Linked DNA regions of Pseudoduganella albidiflava. The protein of the gene in region 2 interacts with the protein of the main gene of each other region in a pairwise test. Links are inferred from orthologs where the notes say so. Each region holds a gene or a part of one and is shown on either strand. Other genes may lie near its edges.

Region 1 (10,263 bases), 3.5 Mb from region 2 along the record:
CCTGCTCGTCGGCCCCCGCCTGCCCTCCACACTGCACTTCCCCCCCGGCAGCGGCCCCGACCAGTTCCTCGACCAGTACGAGGTCGAAGACTTCGCCGAACCCTGAAAAACCGTAGCAATTTCACCACACCCGCCGGTTTTGGGAAATGTTTCCAAAAATCGGGGTCTGACCCCGGTTTGGGGAAATATTGCCGGGTCGTGTCAGGCTGTTGTAAAGATAGTCACTTACCATGCGGCGATGACGGCGATCCGCCGTGCCAACGAGAATGCCATGACACTCCCAGCCCCCGAGTGGTCGGTTGCGCATGCGTCGTTCGGGCCCTTCCGCCTCTATCCGGCGCAGCGCGTGCTGCTCGAGGATGGCCGGCCGCTGAAGCTGGGCTCGCGTGCGTTCGACATCCTTGCCGTGCTTGCCGAGCGCGCCGGCGCGCCGGTGTCGAAGAGCGACCTGATCGCGCGCGCCTGGCCCGATACCATCGTCGAGGAAGCGAACCTGCGCGTGCACGTCGCGGCGCTGCGCAAGGCGCTGCGTGAAACGCCCGAGCGCCGCTATATCGGCAACCTGGCCGGCCACGGCTATACGCTGCTCGCCGCCGTCCAGTGGCACGCCCCCGCCAGCGATCCCCCGCATGACAACCCGGCCGATGGCGGCGCGCTGGCCGATTCGCTGGCGGCGCTGGCGCAGCAACACCTGCTGGTCACCCTGACGGGCACCGCCGGCGTCGGCAAGAGCACCTTGGCGCACGCGCTGGCACGCCAGCTGGCGACGCAGTTCCGCACCTGGAGCATCGACCTGGCCGAGGCGGCCGATCCCTGGGCCGCGCTGGCCGGGACCATGGGCCTGTCCCGCGGCACCGATCCGGTTTCCGCCTTGCTGGCGCACGTGCGCGAATGCCCGGTGCTGCTGGTGCTCGACAATTGCGACCGCATCGTCACGGCCGCCGCCGCGCTGGCCGAACAGCTGCTGCGCGACGTGCCGGGCCTGTGCATCGTGGCGACCTGCCGCGAAGCGCTGCGCGCCGCCGGCGAGCGCGTGCAGCGCGTCGCACCGCTCGACTGCCCGCCACCCGGCACCGAGCCGGCATCGGCAGCGGCGGCGCTGGCCTACCCGGCCGTAGCGCTGTTCGCCGCGCGTGCCGCCGCCCTGCACGGCGGTTTCACATTGGCCGATGCCGATGCGCCGGCCGTGGCGGAACTGTGCCGCCGCCTCGACGGCGTGCCGCTGGCGATCGAGCTGGCGGCCGGCCGGCTGGACCTGTTCCACCCGCGCGAACTGCTGGCCCGCATCGACGAACGCCTGGAAATCCTGAAAGGCGGCCGCCGCACCGCGCCGCCGCGCCACCGCTCGCTGCGCGCATCGCTGGAATGGAGCATCGACACGCTGTCGCCGGTGGAGCGCACGGTGCTGTGCCGCGTGGCCATGTTCACTGGCCCGTTCACGCTGGCGCGCGCGGTCCGCGTGGCGGCAGGCGAAGCGGTGACCGGCCAGGACGTGGAAGACGCCCTCGCCACGCTGGCCGCCCGGTCCCTGCTCGCGCCGCACCGCGCGGACAGCGCGCCGCAATGCCTGCTGTACGACAGCGTGCGCACCTGCGCGCTGTCGCTGCTGGCGCCGGACGATGCGGCGTTCGCCCGCTTCACCGCCGATTGCGCGGCGCTGGCCGGCGTGGACAGCGATCCGCGTCACTTGCCCGATGTCCGCGCCGCGCTGGCATGGGGCTTCGGCGCGCACGGCGACCCGCAAGCCGCCGCCGCGCTGCTGGCCGCGTCCATCCCGATGTGGTGGGAAGCCGCCGAACTGGCCGAACTGCGCGACTGGCTCGCCATGGCGACGACGCGCGGCACCGGACCAGCCGAACCCGCGATGCGGCACATGCCGGGGCAGGCGCCGCTTCCCTCCTTGCCGCCGTCGACGCAAGCGGTGCTGCACACGGCCCTGGGCACGGTCAGCGTCTACCTGGAAGGCGCCGGCGCCGGCCAAGCCGCCTATGCCCGCGGCTTCGCACTGGCCGAAGCCTGCGCCGACACCGAGCGGCTGGCCGACGCCTTTTCCGGCCTGGTGCTGGAACACGTGCTGACCGGCGATTACCCTGCCGCGGTGGCGCTGGCGCAGCGCTTCCAGCATGACATCCGCCACGCCGGTTCGCGCCCCGCGCAACTGGTGCATGACCGCTTCGCCGCCCTCGCCCTGCACCTGTCGGGCGAGCAGGCACTGGCCGCGCCGCTGGCGCACGCCGTGCAGAACGGCACGGTGCCGGCCGTGTGCACCCGGCGCCGCACTGCCCTGCACACGGATGAAAACGTTGCCGCGAGCGCCGTGCTGGCCCGCGCGCGCTGGCTGCTCGGCTACCCGGACGAAGCCCTGCGCCTGGCCCGCAACGGCGTGCTGCGCGCGCGTGCGGTGGGGGCCGACGCGCCGCTGTGCCAGGTGCTCGCGTTCGCCATGTTCCCCGTGGCGTGGTGGTGCGGCGACCGGCCGGCCGCGCTGGCCGCGCTGGCGGAACTGGAAGACGCCGCGCGCCGCTTTCCGCACTGGGAAACGCTGGCACGCCAGTACCGGCATGGCATCGTCGAGGATGCGCCCGGCGGCTGGCTGGCTCAGGCACCCACCGCTGGGCCGCACCGCGAAACGCTGGCCACGCTGAATCCGCGCTACCTGGACGAGACCCTGCTGCTGCGCGCCGACCAGGGCGGCGCGCGCTGGTGCGCCCCCGAGCTGCGCCGCCTGCAGGGCGAACGCCTGCTGGCCACCGGCGGCCCGGCCGCCCGCGATGGCGCCGAACGGCAGTTCCGCGCCGCGCTGCTGCTGGCCCGCAACCAGGGTGCGCTGTCCTGGGAACTGCGTGCCGCCACCAGCCTGGCACGCCTGTGGCACGGCCACGGCGCGACATCCGGCGCCGAGGCGCTGCTGGAGCTGGTGCTGGCGCGCTTCACGGGGGGACACGGCACGGCCGACCTGCTGGCCGCCACCCGCCTGCTGGGCCAATGGCGGCTGCGAAAAAAAACCGGCGCCGCGTCCGTGGACGCAGCGCCGGTGCTGGAGCCGGGAATGCCGGTGCTTACTGCTTGACGATGTCGACCTTGCCCTCGGCGCCGAACACCAGGGCGCCGTCGCGTGCATCGATGCGGATCGTGTCCTTCGGCCCGAAGCGGCCCTCCAGGATCAGCTTCGACAGCGGATTCTCGATCTGCTGCTGGATCGCCCGCTTCAGCGGCCGCGCGCCGTACACCGGGTCGTAGCCCGCCTCGGCGATCTTCTGCAGCGCCGCGTCGCTGACCTGCAAGTCCATCTCCATCCTGCGCAGCCGGTTTTCCAGGATCTGCAGCTGGATCTTCGCGATCGCGCCGATGTTCTTCTCGTCCAGGCCGTGGAACACCACGATCTCGTCGATCCGGTTGATGAACTCGGGGCGGAAGTGGCCGCGCACTTCGGCCATCACGGCCAGCTTCGTCACCGCCGGATCGGAATCCTCCATCGACTGGATCTTCTGCGAACCGAGGTTCGACGTCATGATGATCACCGTGTTCTTGAAGTCCACGGTGCGGCCCTGGCCATCGGTCATGCGGCCATCGTCGAGCACCTGCAGCAGCACGTTGAAGACGTCGTGGTGCGCCTTTTCCACCTCGTCGAGCAGGATCACGCTGTACGGCTTGCGGCGCACCGCCTCGGTCAGGTAGCCGCCTTCGTCGTAGCCCACGTAGCCCGGCGGCGCGCCGATCAGGCGGGCCACCGAATGCTTCTCCATGAATTCGCTCATGTCGATGCGGATCATCGATTCCTCGGTATCGAACAGGAACGCGGCCAGCGCCTTCGACAGTTCGGTCTTGCCCACGCCGGTCGGGCCCAGGAACATGAACGAGCCGTATGGCCGGTTCGGGTCCGCCAGGCCGGCGCGCGAACGGCGGATCGCGTCGGCCACGGCGTTGATCGCCTCGTCCTGCCCCACCACGCGCTCGTGCAGCTTTTCCTCGATGTGCAACAGCTTGTCGCGCTCGCCCTGCATCATGCGCGACACGGGGATGCCGGTGGCGCGCGACACCACCTCGGCGATCTCCTCGGCGCCCACCTGCGTGCGCAGCAGCTTCGGCTTGTCCTTCGCTTCATCGCCGTTCGAGGATTCCGCCTGCTTCAGCTGCGCTTCCAGCTCGGGCAGCCGGCCGTACTGCAGCTCGGAGACGCGCTGCCAGTTCGATGCGCGCGTGGCTTCCTCCATCTCCTGGCGGATGCGCTCGATCTCTTCCTTGATGTGCGTGGTGCCCTGCACATTGGCCTTCTCGGCCTTCAGCACTTCCTCGAAGTCGTTGTACTCGCGCTGCAGCTTGGCGATTTCCTCGTCGATCAGGTCGAGCCGCTTGCGCGAACCTTCGTCCTTCTCGCGCTTGACCGCTTCCTTCTCGATCTTCAGCTGGATCAGGCGGCGTTCCAGCTTGTCCATCACCTCGGGCTTGGAATCGATCTCGATCTTGATCTTCGACGCGGCTTCGTCGATCAGGTCGATCGCCTTGTCGGGCAGGAAGCGGTCGGTGATGTAGCGGTGCGACAGCTCGGCCGCCGCGATGATGGCCGGGTCGGTGATCTCCACTTTGTGGTGCAGCTCGTACTTGTCCTGCAGGCCGCGCAGGATGGCGATGGTGGCTTCCACGGTGGGCTCGTCGACCAGGATCTTCTGGAAACGGCGCTCCAGCGCGGCATCCTTCTCGATGTACTTGCGGTACTCGTCCAGCGTGGTGGCGCCCACGCAGTGCAGCTCGCCGCGCGCCAGCGCGGGCTTGAGCATGTTGCCCGCATCCATCGCGCCCTCGGCCTTGCCGGCACCGACCATGGTGTGCAGCTCGTCGATGAAGACGATGGTCTGGCCCTCGTCCTTGGCCAGTTCATTCAGCACCGATTTCAGCCGCTCCTCGAACTCGCCGCGGTACTTGGCACCGGCCAGCAGCGCCGCCATGTCGAGCGACAGCACGCGCTTGCCGCGCAGCGAATCGGGCACCTCGTTGTTGACGATGCGCTGGGCCAGGCCCTCGACGATCGCGGTCTTGCCGACGCCGGGTTCGCCGATCAGCACCGGATTGTTCTTGGTGCGCCGCTGCAGCACCTGGATCGCGCGGCGGATCTCGTCGTCGCGGCCGATCACCGGGTCGAGCTTGCCCTGGCGCGCCCGCTCGGTAAGGTCCATCGTGTATTTCTTCAGCGCCTCGCGCTGGCCTTCCGCTTCCTGAGAATCGACCTTGCCGCCGCCGCGCACGGCCTCGATCGCCGTTTCGAGGGATTTGCGCGACAGGCCGTTCTCGCGGGCCAGCCGGCCGGCGTCGGACTTGTCGTCCGCCAGCGCCAGCAGCACCATTTCGCTGGACACGAACTGGTCGCCGCGCTTCTGCGCCTCGCGGTCGGCCAGGTTCAGCATGTTGACGAATTCGCGGCTGACCTGCACGTTGCCGCCGGTGCCGGACACCTTCGGCAAGCGCTCGATGGCGCCTTTCAGCGCCGCGGCCAGGCCGCCGACGTTGACGCCGGCGCGCTGCAGCAGCGAGCGCGTGCTGCTGTCGTCCTGGTTGAGCAGGGCCGTCAGCAGGTGCACGGGTTCGATATAGGGGTTGTCGCTGCCGACGGCCAGGCTCTGGGCGTCGGCAAGTGCTTCCTGAAGTTTTGTAGTAAGTTTGTCTTGACGCATGGCGCTTCGCTCCAAATTTTATCTTCCGATAAGGTGCGGCTGCGCAATCGCTATTTCAAGACGCCCTGCGAAATGGCTGGGTTCCGGCTGCAGCCGGGATCATTTCTCCCACTTGTCCAGCGCGTGGTCGTCGCTGACACGCGCATCGACCCAGCGCGCCCCTTCCGGCGTCTGTTCCTTTTTCCAGAACGGCGCCTCGGTCTTCAGGTAGTCGATGATGAACTCGCAGGCTGCGAATGCGTCGCCGCGATGCGCGGACGTGACCGCCACCAGCACGATCTGGTCGCGCGGCAGCAGCGGGCCGACGCGGTGGATCACCAGCGCATCGTGGACCGGCCAGCGCGTGCAGGCCTGGTCGATGATGCGCTCGATCGACTCTTCCGTCATGCCCGGATAATGCTCCAGTTCCATCGACGCCACCTGCGAACCTTCGTTCAGGTCGCGCACCGTGCCCACGAAGGTGACGATGGCGCCGGTCTTCGGATTGTCCGCGCGCAGCCGCGCCACTTCGGTGGAAAGGTCGAAATCCTCGGGCTGGACGCGCACCCGCGCCATCCCGCCATGGTTCTCCTGCCGGCTCATCGCCCCTCCGCGCCGATGCGGCGGAACAGCGCCTCGATGCGGCTGGCCGTGCGGTCGTCCAGCAGCGCCGGCAGCGCGCACAGCTGCACGAACTGGGCCGCCTGCGAACCCGCCGCGCCGGATTTCTGGCCGGACTTCAGGGAATCCTGCAGCACTTCGACCTGCATCTTCAGGCGGTCGCGCGCGAATTCCGGGCCGCTGTCGATGCCGGCCACGATTTCCTGGCGCAAGACCTCGGCCAGCAGCCGCGAACGGTTCGCTTCCAGCGTGCCGGCATACGCGCCGCGCGCGCCGGCATCCGCCGCGGCGGCCTGCAACGCGGCATGGAAGCGGCCATGCAAGGTGCGCTCGTGCTCGGCCGGCAGCGCTGGCAGCGCGGCCCAGCGGCCCTTCCACTCCTCGCTATCGACCGGACCAGGCGCTGCCACGGCATGTTCCAGCGCCTGCACCAAGCGCAGCTTGTCGCGCAGCGCGTTGGCCTGCGCCGTACCGGCACGCTTGCGCACGGCATCGGCTTCGCCCTGCAGCTTCGCCACGGCGGCGCGGTAGCGGCCTTCGATGCGCGCCTCGGCTGCGCGCGGCACGGGGCCGCTCGCATGCCACGCGGCGGCGGCATCGCGCAGCGCCTTGCCGATCGCGCCCTGGCGGGCCTTGTCGTCGCCCTCCGGCGCGAACGCTTCGAGCTGCGCGCAGATCGCCTCGCGGGCATGCAGGTGCGCCTTGCGCTCATGGTCGGCCGCGTGGGCCGATTCCTTGCGCTTGGCAAAAATCGTGTCGCAGGCGCTACGGAATTTCTGCCACAGGGCCTGTTCCTGCCGGCGCTCCAGCGGCAGCGCCTTGGCATGGCCCTGCCAGGCTTCCTGCAGGCCGCGCAGCGTGTCCACCGTGTGCCGGTCGGCCGGGTCGAGCTTGTAGACTTCCTCGATCAGCTGCTCGCGGCGCGCCACCTCGATCGCGCGCTGCTCTTCGAGCGGCGCCATCAGCGTTTCCATGGCCTTGCCGAACGCGGTATCGAGGCGTTTCTTGTCCTTGCGGTCGATCGTGCCCAGCCGGCTCCAGGCCTGGCGCAGCCGCTGCGACGCGGAAGCCAGGCCGCGCCAGTCCTCGCGCGTGGCCGGCGAATCGGCCACCAGCGCGTTGACTTCGTCGACCATGGCCTGCGCCTTGGCGGCGTTGGCGTGGCGCTCGTCCGCCAGGTGGCGGAAGTGCGCGGCGGCCGGCGCGTAGGCGGCGGTGCAGGCGGCATCGAACTTTTCCCACAAGCTCTTCGGCGCGGCGCCGGAAACGCTGTCCAGCGCTTTCCAGCGCTCGCGCATGGCGCTGACCTTCCTGGCCAGCTCACTCATCGGCAGGTTTTGTGCGGGCAATTCCTCGACGGCATGCACCAGTTCTTCACGGGATACATTGCCGCCCCAGCGAGCCCAGGCGGACAGCCGCTTGTACTCGGCGCGCACGTGCGCCAGGCGCTCCGATTGCTGGGCCGTCAGGCGGCCCGTCTTGCTGTCCTTCAGGGTCTTGTCGTGTTCGGCGGCGGTGTGCAACTGGCCCTGGGCCAGTGCCGCGTCCATGGCCTCGACCAGCGCCATGAAGCGCTCGTTCGCCTCGCGGTCGGCCGGCGTGACCTTCTTTTCCTTCGGCGGCCGGGCCGGCGCGGCACCCGGCTGAGCTGGCTGGCCATCCACGGCAGCCCCAGGCCCGCCCTGCGCCTGGCTGTTCGCCTCGCTGGCCGCCTTGCTGTCCTGCTCGTTTCCGCCACCTTGCGCCGTGGCATCAGGCTGATCCTCTGTGCCGCCCTGCGCCGTTGCGCCGGCCGGCGCCGTTCCGCTCTTCTGCTGATTTCCGCTGTCCGGCGCCATGGCTTGCCCCTCTTCCTGTTGCGCCGCTGGTCCGGCGGGTGCCGGGGTTGCGGGGGCGGGCGGTTCGGCAGCGGCAGCCACACGGGCCAGCGCGGCGCGTGCCGCCTCCAGCGCCGCTTCCACGTCCGTCAACAGGTGCCGCGGCAGCGTGCCATGCTCGGGCCCGGCCAGCCGTGCGGCGTGCTCGGCAGCGAGCCGTTCCAGTTCCTGCATCGAGTCCTCTCCGGCGGGAGCGGCGGCCAGTTTGCGCAGCGCCGCCAGCGCATCGATCGTGGCGCGCTGCAGATCCACCTGCGCTTCCAGGCGCGCGCGCAAGGCCGCGCGCAGGCGGTCGAACTCGGCAGCCAGTTGCGGCGGCGCATCGATCACTTTCCACAGGCGGTCCAGGTCGGCCACCTGGTTCGGCGCCAGCTTTTCTTCCTGCAGCAGGCGCTGTGCCTGCGCAATGGTGGCCTCGGCCTGGCGCTGCTCCATTTGCCGGTGACGGATCGCATCGAGCCGGCCCTGCATCAGCTTGGCCACGCGGCGGTCCGTGTTGCGCACCGCGGCCTGCACCTGCTCGAGCGCCGCTTGCGACACGACATGCTCGGCCGCGGCCAGCCGCACATCGGCGAACTCGCTCTGCAGGATCAGCGCAACGGCGGCGGCTTCGTCGCCGGCCAGCGACCTGGCCAGCGCGGCCTGTTCGGCACGGCGCGCTTCCTTGCCGTCGGCTCCACCTTGCGGGCCGCCCTTGGCGGCGGGGCCGTTGCCCTGGCCACCGCCCTTGTCGCCCCGCCCGGCCTCCGCGTGTTGCCCCTGCGCGGCCTGCGATTCGGTGCCCTTGTCGCCGGGCCGCTTGAAGAGGAATTCAAACATGATGTGCTATGGATGGATCAAAACCGCCATCATAGCGCAGCACCGGTTTTCGCGGCGTCGCATCCTGCGGCCGCGACCGGCAGAACCACAGGCACGGCCGGCAACGGCTCAGTCGGCGCCGGCGACGCGCGGCAAGGCCCGGGCGCGCGCCCTCACCGCGGGCATGCGCACGTCGATCGCATCCACCGGCTCGGCCGGCGGCGCCAGCCGCGGCACGAGGGAGATCACGGTGGCGTCGTCCGTCCCGCTGCGGCGGGCCTCGGCAACCTGGGCATCGTGCGCCAGCAGCTTGTTGGCGATGGCAAACCACGCATCGCCGCAGATCGCACTGCGGGCGATGGCGAACAATTCCTTCTCTTCCTTTTCCAGCCTTTGCAGCAGGGTCGTGCAAAAGCTGTCGATCGCCTCGCAAAACGTGGCGACATGGGCGATCTGCGGGTCCTGGCCCGGGTCCCCGCCCTCCTCGTGGCGCGGCGCCGCCCGGTCTTTCAGGCGGCGCACCACGTCGAGCGCGAGGCCGTTCAGGCGCGACAGTTCGTCCAGCAACTGGTCGGCGCGCTGGGTGGCCTGGCGCAGCGCGGGGATCAGGTACAGCTCCACCTTGCGCCAGCTGCAGGCCTGGTACAGGCGCTCCAGCGTTTCGCATGCGTATTCAAGCTGGGCCAGCGTGAGGCTCTGCTGGCGGGTCAGCGTCGATTGCACGTATTTCTGGAAAGAAAGCACACTGAGCCGAACATTGGCTTGTTCGACAGAAAGCGCGACCAGCGTATAAGTGGCGGTTAACATTGTCGCTCCCGGTTTTATAGGTTTATGCGATCGTTATGTCACCTTTATGTCACCTCTATGTGACCTCCACGTGACCTTCATGTGGCCTTCATGTGACCTTCATGTGACCTTCATTTGACAATAAGCGATCGCCGGTTGTCTCCATGCGATGCCGTCGCTCGACAACTCGCAGAACCAAAGTGTAAAGAACAGCGACATGGACACTTTGACACAGCGCAAGGTTGGCTGCGGAGTTTCCGACCGGACTAAGATGAATTCCCATGCAATGGGACGACCAGCGCCACGGTGCCCGGCTCGTTCCCCGGCTGCACCGTGCCGCCGAACCGGCGCACCAGTTTCTGCACTCCAACATTTTCAGCCAGCGCGTCGCCTGTCAGGCTGCCGGTGCCGCGCGCGCGGAAATAGTCGACCAGCTTGCGGAACAGGATCACCCCCAGTCCCTTGCCCTTCAAATCCGAGCGCACCACGATCGCGAACTCGGCGCGGCGCTCGTCCGGATCGGCCACCGCGCG
Region 2 (9,871 bases):
CGCGGCCGAACACCACGTGCGTCATCGCGCTCATGTCGATGTTCTGCGGCTGGTAATCGTGCCAGAACCAGCCGGCGTAGTAGCCGGTGACCCATGGCGTGGTGGCGGCCACCGCGCCCGTCACGTCCACCGTCAGTGCCAGCGTCGCCGTCGCGCCACGGTTATCCCTGACGGTCAGCGTGGCGGCATAGGTGCCCGGCCTGGCATAGGTGTGTGCAACGCGTGCCCCGGTGCCGGACGCGCCGTCGCCGAACGTCCACGCATGGCTGGCGATGGTGCCATCGCTGTCGGACGATCCGGCCGCATCGAAGTCCACGGCAAGCTTGCCCGACACGGGCACCGCGACGGCCATCGGCACCGGCGCACGGTTGCCAGCCACGGTGACCGGCACCTCGGCGGACGCGGTGCTGCCACGGTCGTCCAGGACCGTCAGCCGCGCCGGATAGGTGCCGGGTGCCTTGTACGTGTGGCTGACCCTCGCGCCCTTGGCCGCGGTACCGTCGCCGAAGGTCCAGGCGTAGGCGACGACGCGGCCATCGTGGTCGCGCGAAGCGCCGCCGTCGAACGTGGCCGCCAGCGTGCCGGGAGTGGCCGTTGCGCTGCCCGCCGCTTCCGGCAGCATGTTCGGTTTCGGCTGCACGGTCACGGCGAAGCCCTTGCTGGCGCTCGCGCCGCGGTCGTCCTTCACGGTGAGGGTGGCCTGGTAGGTGCCGGCCCTGGCGTACATGTGAGAAGCATCCGGGCCGGTGCCCGTGGTGCCGTCGCCGAACTTCCAGCTCCACGACACCACGTGGCCATCGCGGTCGACGGAATCGCCACCGCCGAACACGATGATGGGTTCACCGGGGAATTGTTCCCAGCGCGGCACGGGCACCGGCGTGGCATTGGTGGCGGCGTGGACTGAACTGGCGAAGCCGGCGGCAAGCACGGCCAGCAGCAGGGTCTTCCTGGCAGACAGGTTCATGACTGATCTCGGAACGGCGGCCGCACCGGGCCGCCTGAGCGGGACGCCTCATTTCCTAGAGGCAACGCATGAAAGCGTACAGGAAGGTTTTACGGTGTTAAACCGGCATTACAAAACTGCGTAACAAGCGCTACAGTTTGGTGAAACTTTCGTTGCGTCGGCGCTGCGGTGCTGCCGTGCGGGGAGGCAGCGCTGCAGTCTGGCGAGATTGCCGTCACCGCAGCGCGATTGCCTGCCCGGGCTTAGAACATCTCTTCCGGCAGCGCCAGCACGCCGGCGTGGCCCTCGACGATGGCGGCGCGCATCGCGGTCGATTGCGCCACGAAGTGGTCGGCAAAGAAGCGGGCGGTGGTGATCTTGGCGCGGTAGAACGACGCATCGCCAGCGCCGGACGACAGCTTCTGCTGCGCGATCAGGGCGGCGCGCGCCATCTGCCAGCCGCCCAGCACGATGCCGGCCAGCTTCAGGTAGGTCACGCTGCCGGCGAACACCGCCTTCACGTCGCTCTTCGCGTTGGCCAGCACGAAATCGACCACCGCTTCGAGGTCGGTGGCGCCCTGCTCCAGCCGCGCACGGATGACGGCCAGGTCGCCGCTTTCCAGTTCGCCCAGCTGGGTGGCCGTTGCGCGCGCCTGCGCCAGCAGGTGCCTGGCCACCTTGCCGCCGTCGCGCAGCGTCTTGCGGCCCACCAGGTCGTTGGCCTGGATCGCCGTGGTGCCTTCGTAGATCGTCAGGATCTTCGCGTCGCGGTAGTGCTGCGCGGCGCCGGTCTCCTCGATGAAGCCCATGCCGCCATGCACCTGCACGCCGTCGCGCGCCACGTTCTCGCTCATTTCCGTCGACCAGCCCTTGATCACGGGGACCAGGTATTCGTAGATGGCCTGGTGCGCCGCGCGCGTTTCCTCGTCCTCGTGGTGGTGGGCGATGTCGTGGAAGCCGGCGCCCACGTAGGCCAGCGCGCGCGCCGCCTCGGTCTGCGCCCGCATCGACATCAGCATGCGCCGCACATCCGGGTGGTGGATGATCGGCACCGGGCCGCTGGAGCCGGCCAGGTCGCGCGACTGCACGCGGTCGCGGGCGAACGCCACGGCCTTCTGGTACGCGTTCTCGGCCAGGCCGATACCCTGCATGCCCACGCCGAAACGGGCCGCGTTCATCATGATGAACATGTATTCGAGGCCGCGGTTTTCCTCGCCCACCAGCGTGCCGATCGCGCCGCCGTTGTCGCCGAACTGCAGCACCGCCGTGGGGCTGGCCTTGATGCCCAGCTTGTGCTCGATGGAGACGCAGTGCGCGTCGTTGCGCGCGCCCAGCGAACCGTCCGCGTTGACGAGGAACTTCGGCACGATGAACAGCGAGATGCCCTTCACGCCCGGCGGCGCATCCGGCGTGCGCGCCAGCACCAGGTGCACGATGTTTTCCGTCATGTCGTGCTCGCCGTAGGTGATGAAGATCTTGGTGCCGAAGATCTTGTAGGTACCGTCGCCCTGCGGCTCGGCGCGGGTGCGCACGGCGGCCAGGTCCGAACCGGCCTGCGGTTCCGTCAGGTTCATCGTGCCGGTCCATTGACCGGTCACGAGCGGCTCCAGGTACGTGGCCTTCTGCTCGTCGCTGCCCGCCGTCATCAGCGCTTCGATGGCGCCGTCGGACAGCAGCGCCACCAGGGCGAACGACAGGTTCGCCCCGTGCAGCATTTCCACGCACGGCGTGCCGACCAGCTTCGGCAAGCCCTGGCCGCCGAAGTCCTGCGGGTGCTGCAAGCCTTGCCAGCCGGCGTCGGCGAACTGGCGGAAGGCTTCCTTGAAACCCTTGGTGGTGGTGACCTGGCCGTCGTGCCAGTAGCTGGGCTCCTTGTCGCCGGCGTGGTTCAGCGGCTCGATCACGCCGCTGACGAACTTGGCGTTTTCTTCCAGCACGGCTTCGGCCGTGTCGCGCGTGGCGTCCTCGCAGCCGGGCAGCGCGCTGATGGCATCCAGGTTGGCCAGTTCGCTCATCACGAACAGCATGTCTTTGATCGGGGCGGTATAGCTCATTGTCGTCTCCAAAAAAAAAGCCACGGTGGCCGGGCGGTGGTGCCTGGCCAGCGTGGCTCGATGTCAGCTTGTTCCCTCGTGCGGAATCAGCCCAGTTCTTTTACCAGTGCCGGAACGATCTCGAACAGGTCGCCGACGATGCCGTAGTCGGCCACCGAGAAGATCGGTGCTTCCGGATCCTTGTTGATCGCCACGATCGTCTTCGAATCCTTCATGCCGGCCAGATGCTGGATCGCGCCGGAAATGCCGACGGCGATGTACAGCGACGGCGCGACGATCTTGCCGGTCTGGCCGACCTGCCAGTCGTTCGGCACGTAGCCGGCGTCGACGGCGGCGCGCGAGGCGCCCATGGCCGCGTTCAGCTTGTCGGCCAGCGGTTCCAGGACCTTGAAGTTGTCGGCCGAACCGATGCCGCGGCCGCCGGAAACGATGACCTTGGCAGCCGTCAGTTCCGGGCGGTCCGACTTGGCCACTTCGCGGCCCACGAAGCTCGACTTGCCGGAATCGGCAACCGCAGCGACATTCTCGACGGCGGCCGAGCCACCGGTGGATGCCGCGGAATCGAAGCCGGTGGTGCGCACCGTGATGACTTTCACCTTGTCGGTCGATTGCACGGTGGCGATCGCGTTGCCGGCGTAGATCGGGCGCTCGAACGTGTCGGGTGAATCGACCTTGGTGATCTCGGAAATCTGTGCCACGTCCAGCTTGGCGGCCACGCGCGGCAGGATGTTCTTGCCGTAGGCGGTGGCCGGGGCCAGGATGTGCGAGTAAGCGCCGGCCACGGCCAGGATCTGCTCGGCCAGGTTCTCGGCCAGGCCATCGGCGAAGTGCGGCGCATCGGCCAGCAGCACCTTGCTGACGCCGGCGATCTGCGCGGCCTGCTGCGCGGCGGCCGAGGCGTTGGCGCCGGCGACCAGGACATGGACTTCACCGCCGGCCTGCGCGGCCGCGGTAACGGTGTGGTGGGTGCTGCCTTTCAGGCTGGCGTTGTCGTGTTCTGCGATGACGAGTGCGACCATGATTTTTCCTTGTCTGTTACCCCAGAGGCAGAGGCAGGGGTCTGACCCGCCGGGTCAGACCCCAGGTTTTGCACCTGGGGTGAAAATATGCGTTTCGGGCTCGCCGACTGTTAGATGACTTTGGCTTCGGTGCGCAGCTTCGACACCAGCGTGGCAACGTCCGGCACCATGACACCGGCGGAGCGCTTGGCCGGCTCGGCCACTTTCAGCGTCTTCAGGCGCGGCGTCACGTCCACGCCCAGGTCTTCCGGCTTGATCGTTTCCAGCGGCTTTTTCTTTGCCTTCATGATGTTCGGCAGCGTCACGTAGCGCGGTTCGTTCAGGCGCAGGTCGGTGGTGACGATGGCCGGCAGCGCCAGCGACAGCGTTTCCAGGCCGCCATCGACTTCACGGGTCACAGTCACCTTGCCGTCTTCCAGCACCACTTTCGAGGCGAACGTGGCTTGCGGCCAGCCCAGCAGCGCGCCCAGCATCTGGCCGGTCTGGTTCGAATCGTCGTCGATGGCCTGCTTGCCCAGGATGATCAGCTGCGGCTGTTCCTTGTCGGCCAGCGCCTTCAGCAGCTTGGCCACGGCCAGCGGCTCCAGGTCGGCGGTCGTTTCGATCAGCACGCCGCGGTCGGCGCCGATCGCCATGCCCGTGCGCAGTGTTTCCTGGCACTGCGCCACGCCGGCGGATACCGCCACGATCTCGGTCACCTTGCCCGCTTCCTTCAGGCGCGTGGCTTCTTCCAGGGCGATCTCGTCGAACGGATTCATCGACATTTTGACGTTGGCGATATCGACGCCAGTGCCGTCGGACTTCACGCGTACCTTGACGTTGTAGTCGACCACGCGCTTGACAGGTACCAGGACTTTCATGGGATGCCTTTGGGAAAAGTGATAAGTGAAATGGGCTAGATTATAGAAGTTTTTCCAGGCCACGGCGGAATTAAAGCACGACCGTACGATTTCATGTTAGTAGCAGTCCTCTAAAACGAATCTTGTTCGACGGGGTCGCTCGACAGGTACTGAAAATTCCGTTTCCGGCGCCAATGCCAGCCATGGGTCGGCCATGAGTGAGCCTGATTCAGCCATGGAAACAACAAGGGGACAGTCCTGCTGCCAGGAACTGTCCCCTTGTTGATGCCATCGCCCTGCGGCGGCGGCGCCGTCACTGCCCTCGGGTCACTTGCGCTGCATCAGGAAAGTGAACTCAGCGCCCTGCTGGACATGCGACAACAATGGATTGCCGGTCTGCTTGGCGAACGCCTGGAAGTCACGCACGGAACCGGGATCGGTCGCCACGATGCGCAACACCTGGCCGCTCTCCAGTTCGGCCAGCGCCTTCTTCGCCTTCAGGATCGGCAGCGGGCAGTTCAAGCCCCGTGCATCGATTTCCTTGTGAAATTCCATGGTTTCGGTGTCGAGTAAAGTATCGCTCATCAAGATTCCCGCAAATGATTGTGCTGAGTCATGACAGTCTACTCCAAAAAATGCGTCGTGACGCGGTGCACCAAAAGACTTCGCGGCTCGATGCAAAATTGCAACACATAATACCCAAAAGTAAAGACAAGCGGAAGCCGGCGGCCGAAAACCGCAGTATAGGCGAAAACCGGGCTTTGCCGCAGCGCGTCATGCGATGCCACCGCAGCGCAGCAGAGTGTACGTCGTATCGGCGCGGACGCGCGCTCAGGACACTGGCATGCCGTGCGCCGCACGCACCTGCCCGGCCCGCACCGCTTCGATCTTGTCCAGCAGGCTGGCGGAACGCTGCGCGTCGAACTTGCGGGCAAACAGCTTGCCGGACGAATACAGCGGTTCGAAGTCGCGGTCGACCAGGATGGCGGGGTCTTCGCGCTGGGGATTCCAGTCGATGTAGTGCAGCGACGCCTTGTTCTCGTTCTTCATCTCGCCGGGCCGGCGCCGGCCATCCACGTCATACAGGTTCAGCGTGGCGGCATGGGGCGAATTCAGCACGATGGTCTGGAAATAGATCTCGTCGCTGCAGGACACGCTCTGGAAGAATTCCAGGAACCGGCCGTTGCGCGGATCGTGCGTGAAATCGACGATATGGCGCGCGATGTCCTGGCTGATGCACCAGGACGTGGAGCCGCGGTAGGCTTGCATGCCGTCGACGAAACGGCGGTCCGGCAGGCGGGCGCTGATCACCTTGACGACCTTGGCCGCGACACGGCGCAGGAAGCGCGTCGGCAGCCTGGCATACAGGTCGTGGTAGCAGTAGTTGCGGATCTTGGTGACCTGGTCCGTCCCGTCCGCCAGCGCATAGAAATTCATGTAGCTGCGGCCCGGGTGGCGGCGCAGCACTTCCAGCAGGTGGCCGTGGGAATGCAGCGGGAAGTCGCGGCCGCTGAGGAAGATGTAGTAGTCGTGCGTGCCTGCCCGCAGCGCGTGTTCGAGCAGCTTGAGCATGGCGGCGACCTGGGAAAAACCGCCCCAGTTCACTTTCACGGGGTCGGGAACGAAATCGACGGGCACGCCGCCGCAAGCCGAGGCAAATACCGCCGGGTCGAACTTGGCGTCGATATGCGCGTAGATCGCCACGTTTTCCGCGTGGACGGCACGGGCCAGGCGGCCGAACAGTTCCGGCTGGTCGTGGGCCAGTATCAGGTATGCAATCCGCATTCATTCTCCTTGCTATGCCGCTGCCGCATCGCTTGCCCCGGGCCGGCGGACATGCCACCGGCGCCAGGACGAGGACTGGTGCGCCTGGCCCGGCGCCACCATGCGCGGCGTTCGCTGCCGGCGACATGGCGCACGGCAACCGGCACAAAGGGAGCAGTGTATAGCATAACTTGCACTTTAATCAATTGACGCGGCCGAAAAAAAAGGCGGCCGCGGCCGCCTTTTCCTGACCTGCTTGCGCCGGACCAGATGCGTCAGATCGACAGCATCAGATGCGCTGTTCCACCCAGCCCTGCACGCCGGCCAGGGCTTCCGGCAACGCGGCCGGATTGGTGCCGCCGGCCTGCGCCATGTCCGGCCGGCCACCGCCCTTGCCGCCCACCTGCTGGGCCACGAAGTTCACCAGTTCGCCGGCCTTGACCTTGCCGATCGAATCGGCGGTCACGCCGGCGATCAGGCTGACCTTGTCGCCGTTGACGGACGCCAGCACGATCGCGGCCGTCTTCAGCTTGTCCTTCAGCTTGTCCATCGTTTCGCGCAGCGCGTTCACGTCGGCGCCTTCCAGCGTGGCGGCCAGCACCTTCAGGCCCTTGATGTCGATGGCCTTCGTGGCCAGCTCGTCGCCCTGGCCGGAAGCCAGCTTCGACTTCAGCGCGTTCAATTCCTTCTCCAGCGCCTTGACCTGGTCCTGCACCTGGCCGATGCGCGAAGTGATCTCTTCCGGCGTCGATTTCAGTGCCGCGGCGGCTTCGTTCAGGCGGCGGTTCATTGCCTGCACCAGCGCCAGCGCGCCCTCGCCCGTCACCGCTTCCACGCGGCGGATACCGGCCGCCACGCCGCCTTCGGAGACGATCTTGAACAGGCCGATGTCGCCGGTGCGCGTGACGTGCACGCCGCCGCACAGCTCTTTCGACGAACCGATGTCCAGCACGCGCACTTCGTCGCCATACTTCTCGCCGAACAGCGCCATCGCGCCATGCTTGACGGCGTCGTCGAACGACATGTGCTGGGCCTTGGTCGAATGGTTTTCCAGGATCTCGGCATTGACGATCGCTTCCACCTGCGCGATCTGCTCGGCCGTCAGCGGCGCATTGTGGCTGAAGTCGAAGCGGGTCTTGTCCGGGTCGACCAGCGAGCCCTTTTGCTGCACGTGGCCGCCCAGCACTTCGCGCAGCGCCTTGTGCATCAGGTGCGTGGCCGAGTGGTTGCGGATGGTGCGCGCGCGCTTCACGGTATCGACTTGCGCGGAGACCTTGTCGCCCACCTTCAGGCTGCCGTTTTCCAGCACGCCGTGCTGGCCGAACACGTCGGCCTGGATCTTCAGCGTGTCGTCCACGGTGAATTTCGCGCCGGCGCTCTGGATGATGCCCTGGTCGCCCACCTGGCCGCCGGATTCGGCGTAGAACGGCGTGGTGTCCAGCACCACGATGCCCGCTTCACCGGCCTTCAGTTCCTGCACCGGCGCGCCGTTCGCGTACAGCGCGATCACGGACGAATCGAATACCAGCTGCTCGTAGCCGACGAAGCTCGTCTTCGCGCCCGTGTACGCCACGTTGGCGGCCATCTTGAACTTGCCGGCGGCTTTCGCGGTGCGCCGCTGGTTTTCCATCGCCGCGGTGAAGCCTTCCTCGTCCAGCGTCACGCCGCGCTCGCGGCAGATGTCGGCCGTCAGGTCGAGCGGGAAGCCGTAGGTGTCGTACAGCGTGAAGGCGGTGCCGCCATCGAGCTTGTGCGGATCCTTGACCAGCTGCGCTTCCAGGATCTTCATGCCGTTTTCCAGCGTTTCGCCGAAGCGCTCTTCTTCCGTCTTCAGCACCTGCTGCACGTAGGCCAGCTTGTCCGACAATTCCGGATAGGCCGTGCCCATTTCCTTGTCCAGGTCCGCGGCCAGCTTGTAGAAGAACGGCTTGGTCTGGCCCAGCTTGTGGCCGTGGCGCAGCGCGCGGCGGATGATGCGGCGCAGTACGTAGCCGTGGCCTTCCGAGCTCGGGATGATGCCGTCGACGATCAGGAACGAGGCGGCGCGGATATGGTCGGCGATCACGCGCAGCGACTTGCTTTCCAGGTCTTCCGTGTGGGTTTCGCGGGCGGCCGCCTTGATCAGGGCCTGGAACAGGTCGATCTCGTAGTTGCTGTGCACATGCTGCAGCACCGCGGCCAGGCGCTCCATGCCCATGCCGGTATCGACGCACGGCTTCGGCAGCTTCGTCATGTTGCCGGCTTCATCGCGGTTGAACTGCATGAACACCAGGTTCCAGATCTCGATGAAGCGGTCGCCGTCTTCCTCGGCCGAGCCCGGCGGGCCGCCCCAGATGTCGGCGCCGTGGTCGTAGAACACCTCGGTGCACGGGCCGCACGGGCCGGTGTCGGCCATTTGCCAGAAGTTGTCCGATGCGTAGCGGGCACCCTTGTTGTCGCCGATGCGGATGATGCGCTCTTTCGGCACGCCGATCTCGTTTGCCCAGATGTCGTAGGCTTCGTCGTCTTCCTGGTAGACGGTGACGGTCAGCTTCTCGGCCGGCAGGCCATACACCTTGGTCAGCAGTTCCCACGCATAGGCGATCGCGTCGCGCTTGAAGTAGTCGCCGAAGCTGAAGTTACCCAGCATCTCGAAGAACGTGTGGTGGCGCGCCGTGTAGCCCACGTTTTCCAGGTCGTTGTGCTTGCCGCCGGCGCGCACGCAGCGCTGCACGGTGGTGGCGCGCGAATACGGGCGGGTATCCAGGCCCAGGAACACGTCCTTGAACTGCACCATGCCGGAGTTCGTCAGCAGCATGGTCGGATCGTTACCAGGGACCAGCGGGCTGGAACGGACGATCGTGTGACCCTTGGACTCGAAGAATTTGAGGAACTTCTCGCGGATTTCGGATGATTTCATTTGGCTGGTGCAGGTTATTAGAGACAGGCTGAAGGCGGGCGGGCGCCCTGGCTGAAATGCAAAACGTTGATTATATAACGCTTGGCACTACTTGAAGTCGGCTGGCAGGAGGTCGATCCGGTCGGTGCAGATCGCGTCCACGCCCCAGGACAGCAGCGCGCGGGCGCGCGCGGCATCGTTGACGGTATAGCAAAACAGGCCGAAACCGGCCGCTTTCACGGCGCGCGCCAGCGCCGGTGTCAGCCTGGCATGGTCGACATGCACCGACAGCACGCCCAGTTCGCGGGCCTGCCCTTCCCAGTCGTCCGGCAAGCCTTCGAAGGCGATCGCGCGGGGCAGTTCGGGCGCCGCGG

What was found.
Region 1: the proteins of EYF70_RS21790 (region 2) and clpB interact in binary tests that used the Escherichia coli proteins (3 or more experiments, as listed by UniProt). The link is inferred for Pseudoduganella albidiflava from one-to-one orthologs.

What each region holds. Positions count from the first base shown.
Region 1 is NZ_CP036401.1:1,755,776-1,766,038, reverse strand. What follows is about bases 2,860-6,015. They hold clpB (ATP-dependent chaperone ClpB), read right to left. Parts: upstream 5,670-6,015; coding sequence 3,060-5,669; downstream 2,860-3,059. Other genes in these bases: moaE (molybdopterin synthase catalytic subunit MoaE), read right to left, coding at 5,769-6,015; EYF70_RS07575 (ATP-binding protein), read left to right, coding at 2,860-3,070. Outside these bases: EYF70_RS07580 (hypothetical protein), read left to right, coding at 1-106; more of EYF70_RS07575, read left to right, coding at 272-2,859; more of moaE, read right to left, coding at 6,016-6,251; EYF70_RS07560 (DUF349 domain-containing protein), read right to left, coding at 6,248-8,965; EYF70_RS07555 (hypothetical protein), read right to left, coding at 9,074-9,751; EYF70_RS07550 (bifunctional acetate--CoA ligase family protein/GNAT family N-acetyltransferase), read right to left, coding at 9,997-10,263. UniProt on the Escherichia coli protein: Part of a stress-induced multi-chaperone system, it is involved in the recovery of the cell from heat-induced damage, in cooperation with DnaK, DnaJ and GrpE. Acts before DnaK, in the processing of protein aggregates.
Region 2 is NZ_CP036401.1:5,249,011-5,258,881, forward strand. What follows is about bases 3,797-6,560. They hold EYF70_RS21790 (sulfurtransferase TusA family protein), read right to left. Parts: upstream 5,411-6,560; coding sequence 5,183-5,410; downstream 3,797-5,182. Other genes in these bases: EYF70_RS21780 (electron transfer flavoprotein subunit alpha/FixB family protein), read right to left, coding at 3,797-4,016; EYF70_RS21785 (electron transfer flavoprotein subunit beta/FixA family protein), read right to left, coding at 4,127-4,876; EYF70_RS21795 (beta-1,6-N-acetylglucosaminyltransferase), read right to left, coding at 5,687-6,560. Also shown: EYF70_RS31410 (PKD domain-containing protein), read right to left, coding at 1-964; EYF70_RS21775 (acyl-CoA dehydrogenase), read right to left, coding at 1,207-2,997; more of EYF70_RS21780, read right to left, coding at 3,084-3,796; more of EYF70_RS21795, read right to left, coding at 6,561-6,640; alaS (alanine--tRNA ligase), read right to left, coding at 6,909-9,518; ugpQ (glycerophosphodiester phosphodiesterase), read right to left, coding at 9,606-9,871. UniProt on the Escherichia coli protein: Involved in thiosulfate metabolism.